One region of the Telluria sp. ZT3P26 genome, then DNA from elsewhere that is predicted to be linked to it. Evidence: predicted binding sites of a transcription regulator. Region 1 holds the regulator's gene; each other region holds the start of a gene.
The links. Region 1 encodes sigma-54, which starts transcription at its own class of promoters, with help from an activator protein. Its sites were predicted from a motif close to TGGCANGNAANCTGCTTT; they were not measured.
Positions count from the first base shown of each region.

Region 2: the regulator sigma-54 is predicted to act here: its motif matches at 2,076-2,093, upstream of AC56LN_RS12500 (flavin monoamine oxidase family protein).
Region 3: the regulator sigma-54 is predicted to act here: its motif matches at 2,431-2,448, upstream of AC56LN_RS10595 (TldD/PmbA family protein).

Region 1 covers NZ_JCASII010000006.1:83,123-88,024, forward strand. The annotation lists gene lptA (lipopolysaccharide transport periplasmic protein LptA) at 1-303, shown strand, start outside; gene lptB (LPS export ABC transporter ATP-binding protein) at 300-1,055, shown strand; gene AC56LN_RS19165 (RNA polymerase factor sigma-54) at 1,070-2,557, shown strand; gene hpf (ribosome hibernation-promoting factor, HPF/YfiA family) at 2,632-2,988, shown strand; gene AC56LN_RS19175 (enoyl-CoA hydratase/isomerase family protein) at 3,088-4,164, shown strand; gene AC56LN_RS19180 (DUF5694 domain-containing protein) at 4,250-4,902, shown strand, end outside.
Region 2 covers NZ_JCASII010000003.1:393,907-398,808, reverse strand. The annotation lists gene AC56LN_RS12515 (TonB-dependent receptor plug domain-containing protein) at 1-399, opposite strand, end outside; gene AC56LN_RS12510 (c-type cytochrome) at 651-965, shown strand; gene AC56LN_RS12505 (hypothetical protein) at 1,054-1,785, shown strand; gene AC56LN_RS12500 (flavin monoamine oxidase family protein) at 2,144-3,730, shown strand; gene AC56LN_RS12495 (c-type cytochrome) at 3,727-4,131, shown strand; gene AC56LN_RS12490 (RidA family protein) at 4,170-4,679, shown strand; gene AC56LN_RS12485 (TonB-dependent receptor plug domain-containing protein) at 4,747-4,902, shown strand, end outside.
Region 3 covers NZ_JCASII010000002.1:630,043-634,944, reverse strand. The annotation lists gene AC56LN_RS10600 (TldD/PmbA family protein) at 1-638, opposite strand, end outside; gene AC56LN_RS10595 (TldD/PmbA family protein) at 651-2,285, opposite strand; gene AC56LN_RS10590 (class I SAM-dependent methyltransferase) at 2,637-3,422, shown strand; gene AC56LN_RS10585 (S1C family serine protease) at 3,529-4,902, shown strand, end outside.

The DNA of each region.
Region 1 (4,902 bases):
GGCAAGCCGGCCACCTTCCGCCAGAAGCGCGACGGCGGCCCGAACCTGTGGGTCGAAGGCCAGGCCGAACGCATCGAATACGACGAACGTACGGAGCTGGTGCGCCTGTACTCGAACGCCGTCGTCAAGGAACTCGAAAACGACCGCATGACCAACCAGATGACCGGCCCGTTCATTTCGTACGACAACCGCAAGGAAGTCGTCGCCGTGCGCAATGACGTCAGCGGCGAGAGCAAGGTTGGCGGCGGACGTGGCACGCTGATCCTGGCGCCCAAGCGTACGCCGGCCGGAGGCACGCAATGACGGAACTGAACGATCGCAGCACGCTGGTCGTCAAGGGCCTGCAGAAAAGCTATGGCAAGCGCCTGGTCGTGCGCGATGTGTCGCTGGATGTCGAATGCGGCGAAGTGGTAGGTTTGCTGGGCCCGAACGGCGCCGGCAAGACCACCTCGTTCTACATGATCGTCGGCCTGGTCCCATCGGACGCCGGCTCGATCAGCATCAACGGCACCGACATCACCAGCCTGCCGATCCATCGCCGCGCGGTGCTCGGCCTGTCGTACCTGCCGCAGGAAGCCTCGGTGTTTCGCAAGCTGACGGTGGAAGAAAACATCCGCGCCGTGCTCGAACTGCAGAAGGTCAACGGCAAGTCGCTCACCAAAACCGAGATCAACGACCGCCTCGATACCTTGCTGGCCGACCTGCAGATCGAGAAGCTGCGCGAGAACCCGGCGCTGTCGCTGTCGGGCGGCGAGCGCCGCCGCGTGGAGATCGCGCGTGCACTGGCGACCAACCCGCGCTTCGTGCTGCTTGACGAACCCTTTGCCGGCGTCGACCCGATCGCCGTGATCGAGATCCAGCGCATCGTGCGCTTCCTCAAGGAGCGCAAGATCGGCGTCCTGATCACCGACCACAATGTCCGCGAGACGCTTGGCATCTGCGACCGCGCCTACATCATCAATCAGGGCGCGGTGCTCGCATCCGGCCGGCCCGACGATATCATCGCCGACGAGTCGGTGCGCCGCGTGTACCTTGGTGAACATTTCCGCATGTAAGCCATGACCAATTGATGAAACAGTCCCTTCAGCTCCGCACTTCGCAGCACCTGGCGCTCACGCCACAGCTGCAGCAATCGATCCGGTTGCTGCAACTGTCGACGCTCGAACTGCACCAGGAGATCGAGCAGATACTGGGTGATAACCCGCTGCTCGAAAGGCTCGACGATCCGCTCGATCATTCGGTGCGCTTGCTGGCCGATGGGGCGATCAACAATGCGCCGGCACCCGGCGAGGCGCCGCCGGCGCCGGGCCAGCAGGCCGAAGGCGAGGGCAGCGCCCCGGCCGAGGGCGAGGGCGCTGAAGGCGGCGCGGTCGATGGCGACCGGCCCGACAATGACTGGAGCGAAGGCAGCGGCGCGTCGTCCGGCAGTGGCAGCAGCAGCGACGACGAAGACGGCCGCCCGCAGCTGGAAGCGTGCGCCATCACGCTGCGCGAACACCTGATGGAGCAGGTGCGCGAAACGCTGCTGTCAACCCGCGACCGCGCGCTGGCCGAACTGGTGATCGACGCGCTCGATGACAACGGCTACCTGGAAGAACCGCTCGACGACATCCACGCACGCCTGCCCGAAGAACTCGAGGTCGACCTCGACGAACTGCGCTGCGCGCTGGCGATGGTGCAGAGCATGGACCCGGTGGGCGTGGGCGCGCGCAGCGCGGCCGAATGCCTGGCGCTGCAGATCCGGCGCATGCCGGGCGTGCCGATGGTCACGCGCCGCATGGCCCTGAAGATCGTCGAAGGCTACCTGACCTGGTTCGCGCAGCGCGAATACAGCAAGCTGAAAAAGGCGCTCGATTGCGACGACGAAGACCTGCGCGAAGTGCAGGCCGTGGTCCGCCAGTGCAATCCGCATCCGGGCGCCGCGTTCGCGTCGAACGTGTCGGATTACGTGGTGCCGGACGTGATCGTGCGCCGTGCCAAGAACGGCTGGGCGGTCACGCTGAACCCGGACGTGATGCCGCGCCTGCGCGTGAACAGCCTGTACGCCACGATGCTCAAGCAGGGCCGCAGCGAGAGCCAGATGGGCGCGCAGATGCAGGAGGCGAAGTGGCTCATCAAGAACATGCGCCAGCGTTTCGACACGATCCTGCGTGTGGCCGAGGCGATCGTCGAACGCCAGCGCAACTTTTTCAGCCATGGCGCGGTTGCCATGCGGCCCCTTGTTTTGCGCGAGATAGCTGATACACTAGGTCTGCACGAGAGCACGATCTCTCGTGTCACAACCCAGAAATACATGCTGACCCCGCACGGCATGTTCGAGTTGAAGTATTTCTTCGGTAGCCACGTTGCCACCGAAGCGGGAGGCGAAGCATCCTCAACGGCAATCCGTGCGCTCATCGCACAATTGACAGGAGCAGAAGACCCTAAGAATCCATTATCCGACAGCAAGATCGCGGAAATGCTCGGGGAACAAGGCATGGTCATTGCGCGCAGGACGGTCGCAAAATACCGTGAAGCGCTCAAGATCCCCCCCGTCAGTCTCCGCAAAGCCTTGTAACAACGCCGCTCATACAGTCTGTGCCTTCAGCTCCTGTGTGGTGCAAGCGACGTGACATCTTCAAAGGAGTGTGTATGAACCTCACCATCAGTGGTCACCATCTCGAAGTAACCCCTGCCATCCGTGAATACGTTCAGAATAAGCTCGAGCGCATTATTCGCCATTTCGATCAAGTCATAGATACCCACGTCTTCCTGGCCGTCGATAACCTCACTGAAAAAGAAAAAAGGCAAAAAGCTGAAATCAACGTCCAGGTGTCGGGCAAGACCCTGCACGTGGCGAGCGTCGCGCAAGACCTGTATGCCGCAATCGACATGTTGATGGATAAACTGGATCGACAAATCCTGAAGCACAAGCAGATGCTGAAAGACCATAACCGAACATCGATCAAACGCCTGGACGTCGACGAAGCAGACGTCGCTGCCGCCTGATTCGAGCGCAGGTTAACATCGCCAGGGGCGTCTTTTCGGGACGCCCTTTTTGCATCCCGCTGCCGGTAAAATACGTGTTTCCTTTCGATGGATCACGCCATGTCCGAACACGTCCTGACCCGCATCGCCAACCGCGCCGGCATCATCACCCTCGACCGTCCCAAGGCGCTCAATTCGCTGTCGCTGGACATGGTGCGCGCGCTGACCGCGATCCTGCTCGACTGGCAGCATGACGCCGCCGTCGATGCGGTGGTGATCACCAGCAGCAGCGAAAAAGCGCTGTGCGCGGGCGGCGATATCCGTTTCTTCCACGACGTCGGCAACGCCTCGCCGCAGGGCGGCAGCGCACTGCTCGAGGATTTCTTCACCGAAGAATACGCGCTCAATCACCTGATCCATTTTTATCCGAAACCGTATATCGCGCTGATGGACGGCGTGGTCATGGGCGGCGGCATGGGCATCGCGCAGGGCGGGCCCGATTGCGGCCTGCGCATCGTCACCGACCGCACCAAGATGGCGATGCCCGAGGTGAATATCGGCCTGTTTCCCGATGTCGGCGGCAGCCATTTCCTGTCACACGCACCGGGCCAACTGGGGATGTTCCTGGGCTTGACCGGCCTGACGATCGGCGCGGCCGACGCGCTGTACGTGGGCCTGGCCGACGTGTTCGTGCCGGGCGCCGACCTGCCGGCGTTGCAGTCGCTGATCGAGGCGACGCCGGGCGCGGATCTGCCGGCGGCGATCCGCGCGTTCGCCACGGCGCACGCCGGCGAGAGCGAACTGCAGGCCAACCGCGCATGCATCGATGCGCATTTTGGCGCGGACTCGGTGGCGGCAATCATGGCGTCGCTCGAGGGTGACGACACGCCATTCGCGCAGAAGGCATTGCGCGCGATGCGTCAGCGCTCGCCGTTGATGATGTGCGTGACGCGCGAGCTGCTGCGGCGCGGCGCATCGCTCGATGTCGCCGACTGCCTGCGCCTGGAGCGCTCGCTCGTGCGCCGCAACTTCGAGCATGGTGAGGTACTCGAAGGCGTGCGCGCGCTCGTCATCGACAAGGACAATGCGCCGCAATGGAATCCGCCGTCGCTCGACCTCGTGACCGACGCGATGGTGGCGCACTTCTTTGCGCCGGTGTGGCCGGCGCATGCGCATCCGCTGCGCCATCTCGCGTAAGCCTCTTCATGCATATCCGTTTGCGCGTGACTTTTCGTGCAGGCGGTGCAAACATCGTGGCTTCATGAACCGATGAGGACCCCCGATGCGCATGACCGCCTTGCTGTTGTCGATGACCTTGTGCGGCAGCGCCGTCGCCCAGGCCTGGCAGCCTGACTTCAATGCGAGCGCATTCAAGGGACCGGCCTCTGGCCCTGCCAACGAGGTGCTGGTGCTGGGATCGCCCCATCTGTCGCAATTGCCGAACACCTTCCAGGCCGCCAGCCTGACGCTATTGAACGAGCGCCTGGCTGCATGGAAGCCGCAGGCGATCGCGATCGAGGCAGTGTCCGGGCCGCAGTGCGACTTCATGCGCCGTTATATGGCCCGCTACAAGGATTCGATTGATTCCTACTGCCGGGATACCGCACCGGCACGGCTGGCCACGGGGCTGGACGTTGCGGCAGCGACCGCGGCCGCGGAGGCCTTGCTGGCTGCCTGGCCCGAAGCGCCCACGGCCGCAGAACGTCGACGCCTTGCTGCGTTGTTCCTCGCTGGCGGCGAGCGCGCATCGGCGCTGGTTCAGTGGCTGCGCCTGCCCGAAACCGAGCGTCGCGCCGGTGACGGCCTGGATGCCACATTGGTCGGCGTGCTCGCGACGCTGGAAACCAGGCGCGACGAAAGCATCATGATTGGTGTGCGTCTGGCCGTCCGGCTCGGCCTTGAACGCCTGTACGCGATGGACGACCACACCGCCGA
Region 2 (4,902 bases), on a different contig from region 1:
ACCGCCGAAGCCATTCGGCGTGACATTGCCGGCCGCGTTCTGGCGCCGGCCATCGATCAGGATCAGCGTGTAGTCGCTCGGCATGCCGCGGATGCTGATGTTCATGCCACCGGTCTTGTCGCCGGACGCGCCCACGTCAATGCCTTCCACGCTCTCGAGCGCCTGCGCCAGATTGCCGAAGCGCTCTTTCTGAAGCTGCTCGCGGCTCAGCACCGTGATGGACGCCGGCGCTTCGCGGATCGTCTGCTCGAAGCCGGCCGCGGTGACAACCACGGTGGGCATGGCCGCCGGCAAGTCATCAAGCAGCGCGTCAGCGGCGAAACCGGCAAGCGGCATCGCGCCGATGGCCAGGCTCAGGATAGTGCGGGCAAACTGCGGGGCAGGCGAACGGTCGGTCATTCTTCAGGCATCCTTTTTTATCATTAGTATTTAAGCTTCGCGTCAATACGTAAAAAGAAGTAAAGATCGCGGAACGGCGCCATTCTAATCATAAATGCGAATCATTCCTATTCAAATTTTCATGGCGCGCGTGTCGGAAGCTGGTCATGCACCGGCGCGCTGCCCATGTCACCGGGGTTTCCCGCTATGATGGCGGGTGGTGCCCGCAGAGGGTGCCGGCCCCCTGCGATCAACCCAGCCACTGGAGCATCATGAAGACGTACCTGACCCTGACCATGGCGGTGACATTCGCCGTCGCCGCGATCCCTGCCGCCCACGCGAACCCCGACCTGGCCAAGGCCAAGGCCTGCATGGCGTGCCATGCCATCGGCGCCAAGCTGGTTGGCCCGTCCTACAAGGATGTCGCGGCCAAGTACGCGAAGGATGCCGGCGCCGAGGCGCGCCTGGTCCAGAAGATCCAGAAAGGCAGCAGCGGCACCTGGGGTCCGATCCCGATGCCGGCCAATCCGCAGGTTACCGAAGCCGATGCCAGGGTCCTGGCGAAATGGATCCTGGCGCAGAAATGACCCACCGGCGGCCCCGACCGGGGCCGCGATCACCGTGCCTGGCGCGTTCTTTGCATACAAGCAATGAACTCAACGCCAGGAGCGGCCGATGTTCTTGCACAACGATGTCATCGAATACCTCGATCCACCGGGCCATCTGGTGCGGATTCTCTGGATCGACGTGGCGCATGGCGTTGCGTATCTCTACCCGCTGCGGCAGCCGAGCGCCACGCCGTGCAGCACTCCCCTGCAGGTCCTGATCGCCGACGTCTTGATGCGACGCGCGCGCCTGCTGCTCACCGATCCGTGTCGTGCGCCGCGCGCCGAGGCCCCGTCCGGCAAGCACCGCCTGCTGCAGATGAAGGCGTGGGATGCCGTGAGCGCGCTGCACCGTGACGTACCGCAGGTGTACCTGCCACGCCCGCGTGCAGCCTTGCTCAGCGCCTATGCCGGCACCCATGCGGTGTCCGTCGCCACGCTCATGCGCTACCTGCGCCGCTACTGGGAGCGGGGCCAGACGATCGACGCGCTGCTGCCCGATTACGCCAACTCCGGCGCGCGCGGCAGGACGCGCTCGGCCAGCGCCGGCGTCAAGCGTGGCCGCCCGCGCAATGGCGCGACGAGCGGTGCCAATGCAGGCACGAACACCGACGCCGCGCTGCGGGCGCTGTTCGTGGCCGCCGCCGCGCACTTTGCCGCCACCCACCCGCGCTTCTCGCGGCCTGCGGCGTATCGCCAGATGCTGCTCGACCACTTCGCCGACTGTGCGCCCGGCGTCATTCCCAGCTACGGCCAGTTCAACTACTGGCTGGATCGCGACGGCGTCGACCACACCCATTGAAGTGCGTATTTACGCCACAACGGTGCAGTGTCGATTTGGCACGCTCCGGGCGTGTGCGCAGGCCCCGCTGGCCACTGGCCCTCGGTCCATTCCATGTTCCAACGAATAAAGTCTGGACGCGCCATGCCGTGCGCATCGGATACGCCAGCGTCACGTTTGTCAATACGAATGACAGTGTGCCTGTTCCGAATCTTGTTTGCATAGCACGACTTACGCGGTGCTTACATTCGGAAAAACAGGCGCAGCACTTTATTTTAATAAGTAACGTATTGACGTAATTGCCCCCTGCTTGGCACAGGTATTGCTGATAGGCCACTAGTTGCAAGGTCTTTCCAGTAACACCAAGTGGAGGTTATGCATGGATCGTTTGACACCGTCGTTGACCCGACGTGAGTTTCTGTACCGCGCCGCCGCCGTTGGCGGTTCGGCGCTGCTGATGAGTTCAATGAATGCCTGGGGCATGGGGATCGCGTCCAGGACCACGACCCCGCCCCTGCTCGCCGGCAGCGGCAAGGGCAAGAAAGTCGTCGTGCTGGGCGCCGGCCTGGCCGGCCTGACAGCAGCCTACGAACTGGGCAAGCTGGGCTACGAAGTCCAGGTGCTCGAGGCGCGAGCTTACGCCGGCGGGCGCTGCCAGACGGCCCGCAAGGGCTTCGCGCTGCAGGAGCTGGGCGGCGAGGCCCAGCAGTGCCGCTTCGATGCCGGCCAGTACATCAACCACGGCCCGTGGCGCATTCCGCTGGACCACCAGTCCACGCTGTATTACGCGCGCCAGTTCAAGGTGCCGCTCGAAGTGATGGTCAACGAGAATGACCATGCGTACGTGTACCTCGAGGATGGCGGTCCGCTGTCGAAGCAGCGCTTGCGCGGCGCACAGATCAAGGCCGACATGCGCGGCCACGTCGCCGAGCTGCTGGCGAAATCGGTCACGGGCCACCAGCTCGATACCCAGCTGACGGGCGACGACCAGCGCCTGCTGCTCGATTACCTCAGGCACGAAGGGGCGCTGGACGCCGGCGACCTGGCCTACAAGGGCCGCAGCGGGCGCGGTTTTGCCACCAACCCCGGCGCCGGCCTGGTGCCGGGTGCGGGCACGCCGTCCGATCCGCTGGCGTTTCGCGATCTGCTGGCGGCCCGGGTCGGCAAGGTCTACAGCGCGGTGCAGGAGTTCCCGATGCACGCGACGATGTTCCAGCCGGTCGGCGGCATGGACGCGATTCCGCGCGCATTCGCCCGGCGGCTGGGCGGGCGCATCCGCTATCTCGCCGAAGTCCAGCGCATCCGGCAGGGCGACGACAAGGTCACGATCGACGTGCGCGACACGGTCAGCGGCGTGCTCTCGCGCGTCACGGCCGACTATTGCCTGTGCACGGTGCCTCTGTCCGTGCTGCGCATGATCGACACCGATTTCTCCGACGGTTTCAAGGCCGCCATCAAGGCTGTCCCGTATGCGCCGGTCGGCAAGATCGGCCTGCAGATGGGGCGCCGCTTCTGGGAAGAAGACGACCACATCTACGGCGGCCACGTGCTGACCGACCTGAAGGGCATCAACACGATTTCGCTGCCGTCGGGCGGCTGGCAGCAGAAAAAGGGCGTCGTGCTGGGCTACTACCACTACGCGCTGGACGCCATTGAAGTCAGCGGGATGACGCCGCTTGAACGGACCGAGTTCGCGCTTGCGGCCGGCGAAAAGATCTTCCCGGCCTACCGGGCAAGTTACGAGAGCAGTTTTTCGGTTGCGTGGCACCGGGTGCAGTACAGCCTGGGTGGCTGGGCCGAATGGACCGATGCCGCGCGCAAGAGCGCGTATCCAGTCCTGCTCGATGGCGAGCGCCGGGTGCTGCTGGCCGGCGAACACCTGAGCTACCTGACCGGCTGGCAAGCCGGCGCCATCGAATCGGCGTGGCAGCAGGTCGAGGCGCTGCACCGGAGGGCCAGCGCATGAAGATCCTGACCATTGCACTGGCGATTGCCTGTTCACTGGCCGGTGCAGCCCAGGCCCAGACTGCCGCACCGGCAGACGGCAAGACGCTCTTCGCGAAAAACTGCGCCGCCTGCCACCAGGCCAATGGCCGCGGCATTCCCGGCGCGTTTCCCGCGCTGGTCGCCAGCCCGGTCGCGACCGGGCCGGTCGACGGCGTGGCCGACGTGCTGCTCAAGGGTCGCGGCGGCATGCCCGATTTCAGCGCCAGCCTGAACGACACCGATATCGCGGCCGTGCTGACCTATGCGCGCAGCAGCTGGGGCAACCACGCGCCACCCGTCGCCAGCGCCGAAATTCAGGCGCGCCGCATGGCGCTGCAGGTTGCGCCGGCAAGCGACAACCGCTTCGGCAACAAGCACTGATGCTGTTTTCTTTTTCCACGCCCATGAAAGACGATCCGATGACACTCGCTGCTTTTCGTTCTACCTCGTGCCTGGCCGTAGCGCTGCTGCTGGCCCCTGCCATCGCCAGCGCCGCAGCCGCGGACATCGTGCGCCACAAGATCCCGAACTCGGATTTCCCCATTGCCCTGGCGGTGTCGGTGCCACCCGGCGCCACGATCCACTTCATCAGCGGTCAGGTGCCGCCGGTTGTCGACAAGGCGGCCGGTGCGGACACCATTGCGGCCTTTGGCGACACCAGGACTCAGACGGTCGGCGTCCTGCAAAAGATCAGGGAGATCCTGGCCGGCATGGGCCTCGGGATGGGCGACGTCGTCAAGATGCAGGTGTTCCTGGTGGGCGATCCGGCGCAGAAAGGGCGCGCCGACGTTACCGGCTTCATGGCCGGCTATACCCAGTTCTTCGGCGGCGCGCAGCCCAACCTGCCGGCGCGCGCAGTGATGCAGGTTGCGGGCCTGAGCAATCCGGGCTGGCTCGTTGAAATCGAAGTCGTGGCAGCAAAGAAGTAAGCGGCGCGGCGCCGGCCCGGCCACGCCAACCATACCAATAACAGAATTCGCCAAACAGGGATCCACCATGTACAAGACCATCATTCATACCAGTGTCGCCGCCGCCTTGCTGTCGTGGGGCGTGGCTGCCCACGCCGCCGACAAGGCGCCTGATCCGGCGGTCGACACGCCGGCCGCCGCCATCGCGCCCGACGCCCCGGCGATCGCCAGTACCGGCGTCGTG
Region 3 (4,902 bases), on a different contig from region 1:
CGCAGTGCTTTCTCGATCGCGATTTCGGCCGCTTCGCGCGGATCGAATTTGGTGACGTCGCGCGCCGAGCGCTTGACCCAGCCCGAACCGCGGCCGTCTTCGGTGCGCACGGTCAGCGTGAAGTCCAGCGACGTTGCCACCTGGTGGCCGAACAGGCCATTCGAGTTGGCGATCGTTTCAAAGCTGGTGCGGTCGGTGAAGAAGCCGGCCGATACCAGGCCGCGCTTGCGGCAGCCTTCGATCGCATAGGCCGCAGCCTGCGCGCGGTATTCCGGATCGATGTCGGCGGTCTTCTGCACGAACGTGTCCGATGGCTTGTACGCGGTCTTGGCGATGGCCGGGATGAATTCCGGATTGTCCGGTGCCAGGCGCGCCAGGTCCTCGGCGCGGCGCACTGCGCGCTCGATCGACTTGTCGTCGAATTCGTTGATGGTCGCGGTGCCCTGCTTTTTGCCGAAGGCCACCTGCACCTGGATGCGGGTGTCGTCGGCCAGGCCGGCGGTCGAGACGGCGTTGCGCGCGAAGCGGATATTGCCGATGCGGTTGCCCTCGATGTTGACGATGCATTCATCGGCTTTGCTCAGCGACAGCACGCGGTCGGTGATGCGTTTGGTTTGTTCCTGGGTCAAGATACTCATGTGCGCCCCTGCTTAGCCGATCTTGCGAGCGGTGTTGATCACATTGATGCCGTTGAAGCGCGTGGTCGACGAACCATGCGAGACGATGCTGATCTGCGGCGGCTGTCCTTTGCCGTCGAAGAACGAGCCGCCCATGCGCCAGTCGCGTTCATCGCAGATGGCGCTGCAGGCGCCCCAGAATTCCTGCGTGTTCGACTGGTACGCCACGTCTTCCAGCATCTGGCCGATCTTGCCGTCCTTGATTTCGTAGAACAGCTGGCCGCCAAACTGCGAGTTGTAGCGCTGCTGGTCGATCGAGAACGAACCGTCGCCGACGATGTAGATGCCCTTCTTGATGCCCTTGACCATCTCGTCCGGCGTCAGCTTGGTCTTGCCCGGTGCGAGCGAGACGTTCGGCATGCGCTGGAACTGGACCGTGTTCCAGCCATCGGCATACGAGCAGCCGTGCGATTCTTTTTCGCCGATGATGTGGGCCTGGTCGCGCGTGGCCTGGAAGTTGACCAGGATGCCGTCCTTGATGATGTCCCAGCGTTTCGCTTTCACGCCCTCGTCGTCGAAACCGATGGCGCCCAGCGAGCCTGGCGTGGTCTTGTCGGCGAAGATGTTGACGATCGGCGAGCCGTACTTGAAGGTCTTCGATTGCAGCTTGTCGAGCGTGGCGAAGCTGGTGCCGGCGTAGTTGGCTTCGAAGCCCAGCACGCGATCGAGTTCGGTCGGGTGGCCGACGTTCTCGTGGATGGTCAGCCACAGGTGTTCAGGCGCCAGCATCAGGTCGTACTTGCCCGGCTGGACCGACTTGGCGGTCAGCTTGCGCTTGGCGTCGCGGCCGGCGGCGCGGGCATCTTCGACGATGTCATACGATTCGGTGTACAGCGTGGCGATGCCGCCAGCGGCCTTGATCTTGTGCTCGGGCCGCGCGTCGAAGTACTCGTAGCCCTTGCCCACCGGGGAGCTCAGGCCATCGCGCGAGCGGAACTTGCCGCTGGCCTTGTCGACGGCGGTGGCCGAGAACGGCGCCCACAGGCGATGCACGTCCTGGTCGATGTACGAGCCGTCGGTCGAGGCAAAATACTTTTGCTGGTTCACCTGGAACAGCATCGACTGCATGAAGTTCGCGCCGCCTTCCATGCCGGCCTTGTTCGCGGCGATCAGCATGTCGGTCTTCTCAGCGATCGGCACGGTGCGCCAGTCCTTCTTGATCGGGGTGCTCCACGAAACGTCGCCCACGCCCTTGACTGGTGCGAGGCGCACCGGTTCGGTCTGCAGCTTGGCGTTCGCCTTGGCGATTGCCACGGCCTGGCGCGCCGCGTTGGCGATGCCGTCGGTCGACATGTCGGACGTCGCGGCAAAGCCGTAGGCGCCATTCACGATCACGCGCACGCCCACGCCAGCCGACTCGGTGTTGGCCACGTTTTCGACGTTCAGGTCGCGCGTGGTGATGAACTGGTTGAGGTAGCGACCGATGCGCACGTCGGCGTAGCTGGCGCCGGCCTTGGTGGCGGCGTTGAGCGCGACATCGGCCAGCGCCTTCTTGGCGGCCACTGGCATGCTGCTGGTGAGCTCTTCGGCAGCGATGGCGCGTCCGAAAGGCAGCAGCATCGAGGCGGCTACCCCGCTGCTGAGATTAAGAAAGGTACGGCGTTCCATGAGATCTCCTGAATAACCTTCGTCCGGGCAGCGGTTCCGCGAACAGCTCGGGCCGCTCTTGTAATTACAGCTCTTATGCTTTGGTTTTATGACAGATGAAAACGTGACAAACCGCGCAACCTTAGCAGCAACTTAAGACTTTGAATAGGCAAATGTTGTGCCACCTCAATGCACAAATTTGTACGTACCTTGCGCAGCTTCTTTTCTCCCGGCTGCCCGTCAATACGGGCGCCAACGCCCACCACACATGCATATGTGACGAATGCTTGACTGTGCGCCGTGCCTCCCGGATCATCAGCGCAGCGACGACGGCGCACCGCCCGTCGTCAACCATCATGGAGACCTCGCACGATGAAACGACTGATCCTGGCCGCAATGCTGGCAACCGGCATCGCCGGCGCCGCCCACGCGGACGACGCCCTGAAATCCGCCATCGCCGGCGAGCACCGCGCCGCCGCCAACAAGGCGCGCGATGCGTTCCGCCACCCTTACGAAACCCTGACCTTCTTCGGCATCAAGCCGACCATGACGGTCATCGAACTCTCACCGGGCGGCGGCTGGTACACCGAGATCCTGGCGCCCTACTTGCGCGAGAACGGCAAGCTGATTGGCGCTGGCGGTTCGCCCGAGTCCCGCGGCGGCAAGGCCTATCGCGAGAAGCTCGCTGCCGACGCCAAGGTGTATGACAAGGTGATGCCGGTCGTGTTCGAGCCGCCAACCCGCTTCGAGCTGGGCGCGCCGGGCAGCGCCGATATGGTCGTCACCTTCCGCAACCTGCACAACTGGCTGGGCGCGGGCGACGAAGCCGTGGTCACCACGCTGAAAGAAGTCCACAAGGTCCTCAAGCCGAACGGCGTGCTGGGCGTGGTCGAGCATCGCCTGCCGGTCAAGGTGACGCAGGATGCGAAGGCATCGAGCGGCTACATGCACGAAGCGTATGTGATCCGCATGGCCGACCTGGCCGGCTTCAAGCTGGCCGCCAAATCGGAAGTGAACGCCAATCCGAAGGACAAGGCGGATCATGAAAAAGGCGTCTGGACGCTGCCGCCGGTACTGGCCAACAAGGACAAGGACCGCGAGAAGTACATGGCGATCGGCGAGAGCGATCGCATGACGCTCAAATTCGTCAAGAAGTAAGCAGCCTGCATGACGTGGGAAGGCCGACGCCTTCCCCGTATGTTCTTTTGCGGCGCACGTGTGTATTCTTCCGGTTGACATCCCCCTCGCGCACCCGAAGGAAACCATGAAGATCTTGCGATTCGCCGTTCTCGCGCTGGCCGTCTCCGGCGCGCTGCATGCCCAGGAAACCACGCCGCCCGACGCCCAGCCGGCCACCGCCACCGCCGTTCCCACCCCCGCAGTGCCAGCCGCCTCGCGCACCACCACGCCCGCCCCCGCGCTGCCTGCCGTTGAAAACTCGGTCGTCAAGATTTTCGCCACTGTGCGCCGGCCCGACCCGTACAAGCCCTGGACCAAGTCGGCCCCCGCCGCCGTTACCGGTTCGGGCGTGATCATCGAGGGCAAGCGCATCCTGACCAACGCCCACGTGGTGGGCTATGCCAGCCAGGTCGAGGTGCAGGCCAGCCAGTCGGGCGACAAGGTGTCGGCCAAGGTCATCGCGCTCGCGCGCGGGCTCGATCTGGCGGTGCTGGAGCTCGATGATCCCTCGTTCTTCGACAAGCGCCCGCCGGTGCCGCGCGCCGCCGTGCTGCCGGACGTGCGCCAGCAGGTGTTCGCCTACGGCTATCCGGTCGGCGGCAATTCACTCTCGACCACTACCGGCATCATCTCGCGCGTGGAATTCGTCAACTACGGCGCCTTCAGCTCGGGCCTGCGCATCCAGATCGACGCGCCGATCAACCCGGGCAACAGCGGCGGGCCGGTGATCGCCGGCGAGCGCATGATCGGCCTGGCGTTCGCCAACGTGACCAATGCGCAGAGCATCGGCTACGTGATCCCGAACGAAGAAATCGAACTGTTCCTGCGCGACGTGGCCGACGGCACCTACGACGGCAAGCCGCTGCTGCATGACAGCGTGCAGACGCTGGAAAGCCCGGCGCTGCGCCAGTACCTCAAGCTCGACAAGTCGGTCGAGGGCGCGGTGGTGCACCGGCCATACCGCACCGATGCCGCCTGGCCGCTGAAGGAGTGGGACGTGATCACGCACATCGGCGAGCATGCGATCGACAACCAGGCGATGGTCAAGCTGGGTTCGAGCCTGCGCGTGCGCTTCCAGTACCGCATCCAGCAGGTGGCGAAAAACGGCAAGGTGCCGATGACGATCATCCGCGGTGGCAAGCCGATGAAGGTCGAGGTGCCGGCTACCGGCGCGCGCCCGCTCCTGATCCCGGATCTGGATGGCGGCTATCCGTCGTATTTCATCTACGGCCCGGTCGTGTTTTCACGTGCGACCAGCGAATTCATGGCCTTTGTCAGCGGCAGTGCGCCGGGAATGAATGCGTATGCATTCAACGCCAGTCCGCTCGTGACGCAGCGCGGCGATTCGCCCACGCCCGAACGCGAAGAGCTGGTCGTGATCAGCGCGCCGTTCTTCCCGCACAAGCTGGTGAGTGGCTACAGCAACCGTTTCGGCTCGGTCGTGGAATCGGTCAATGGC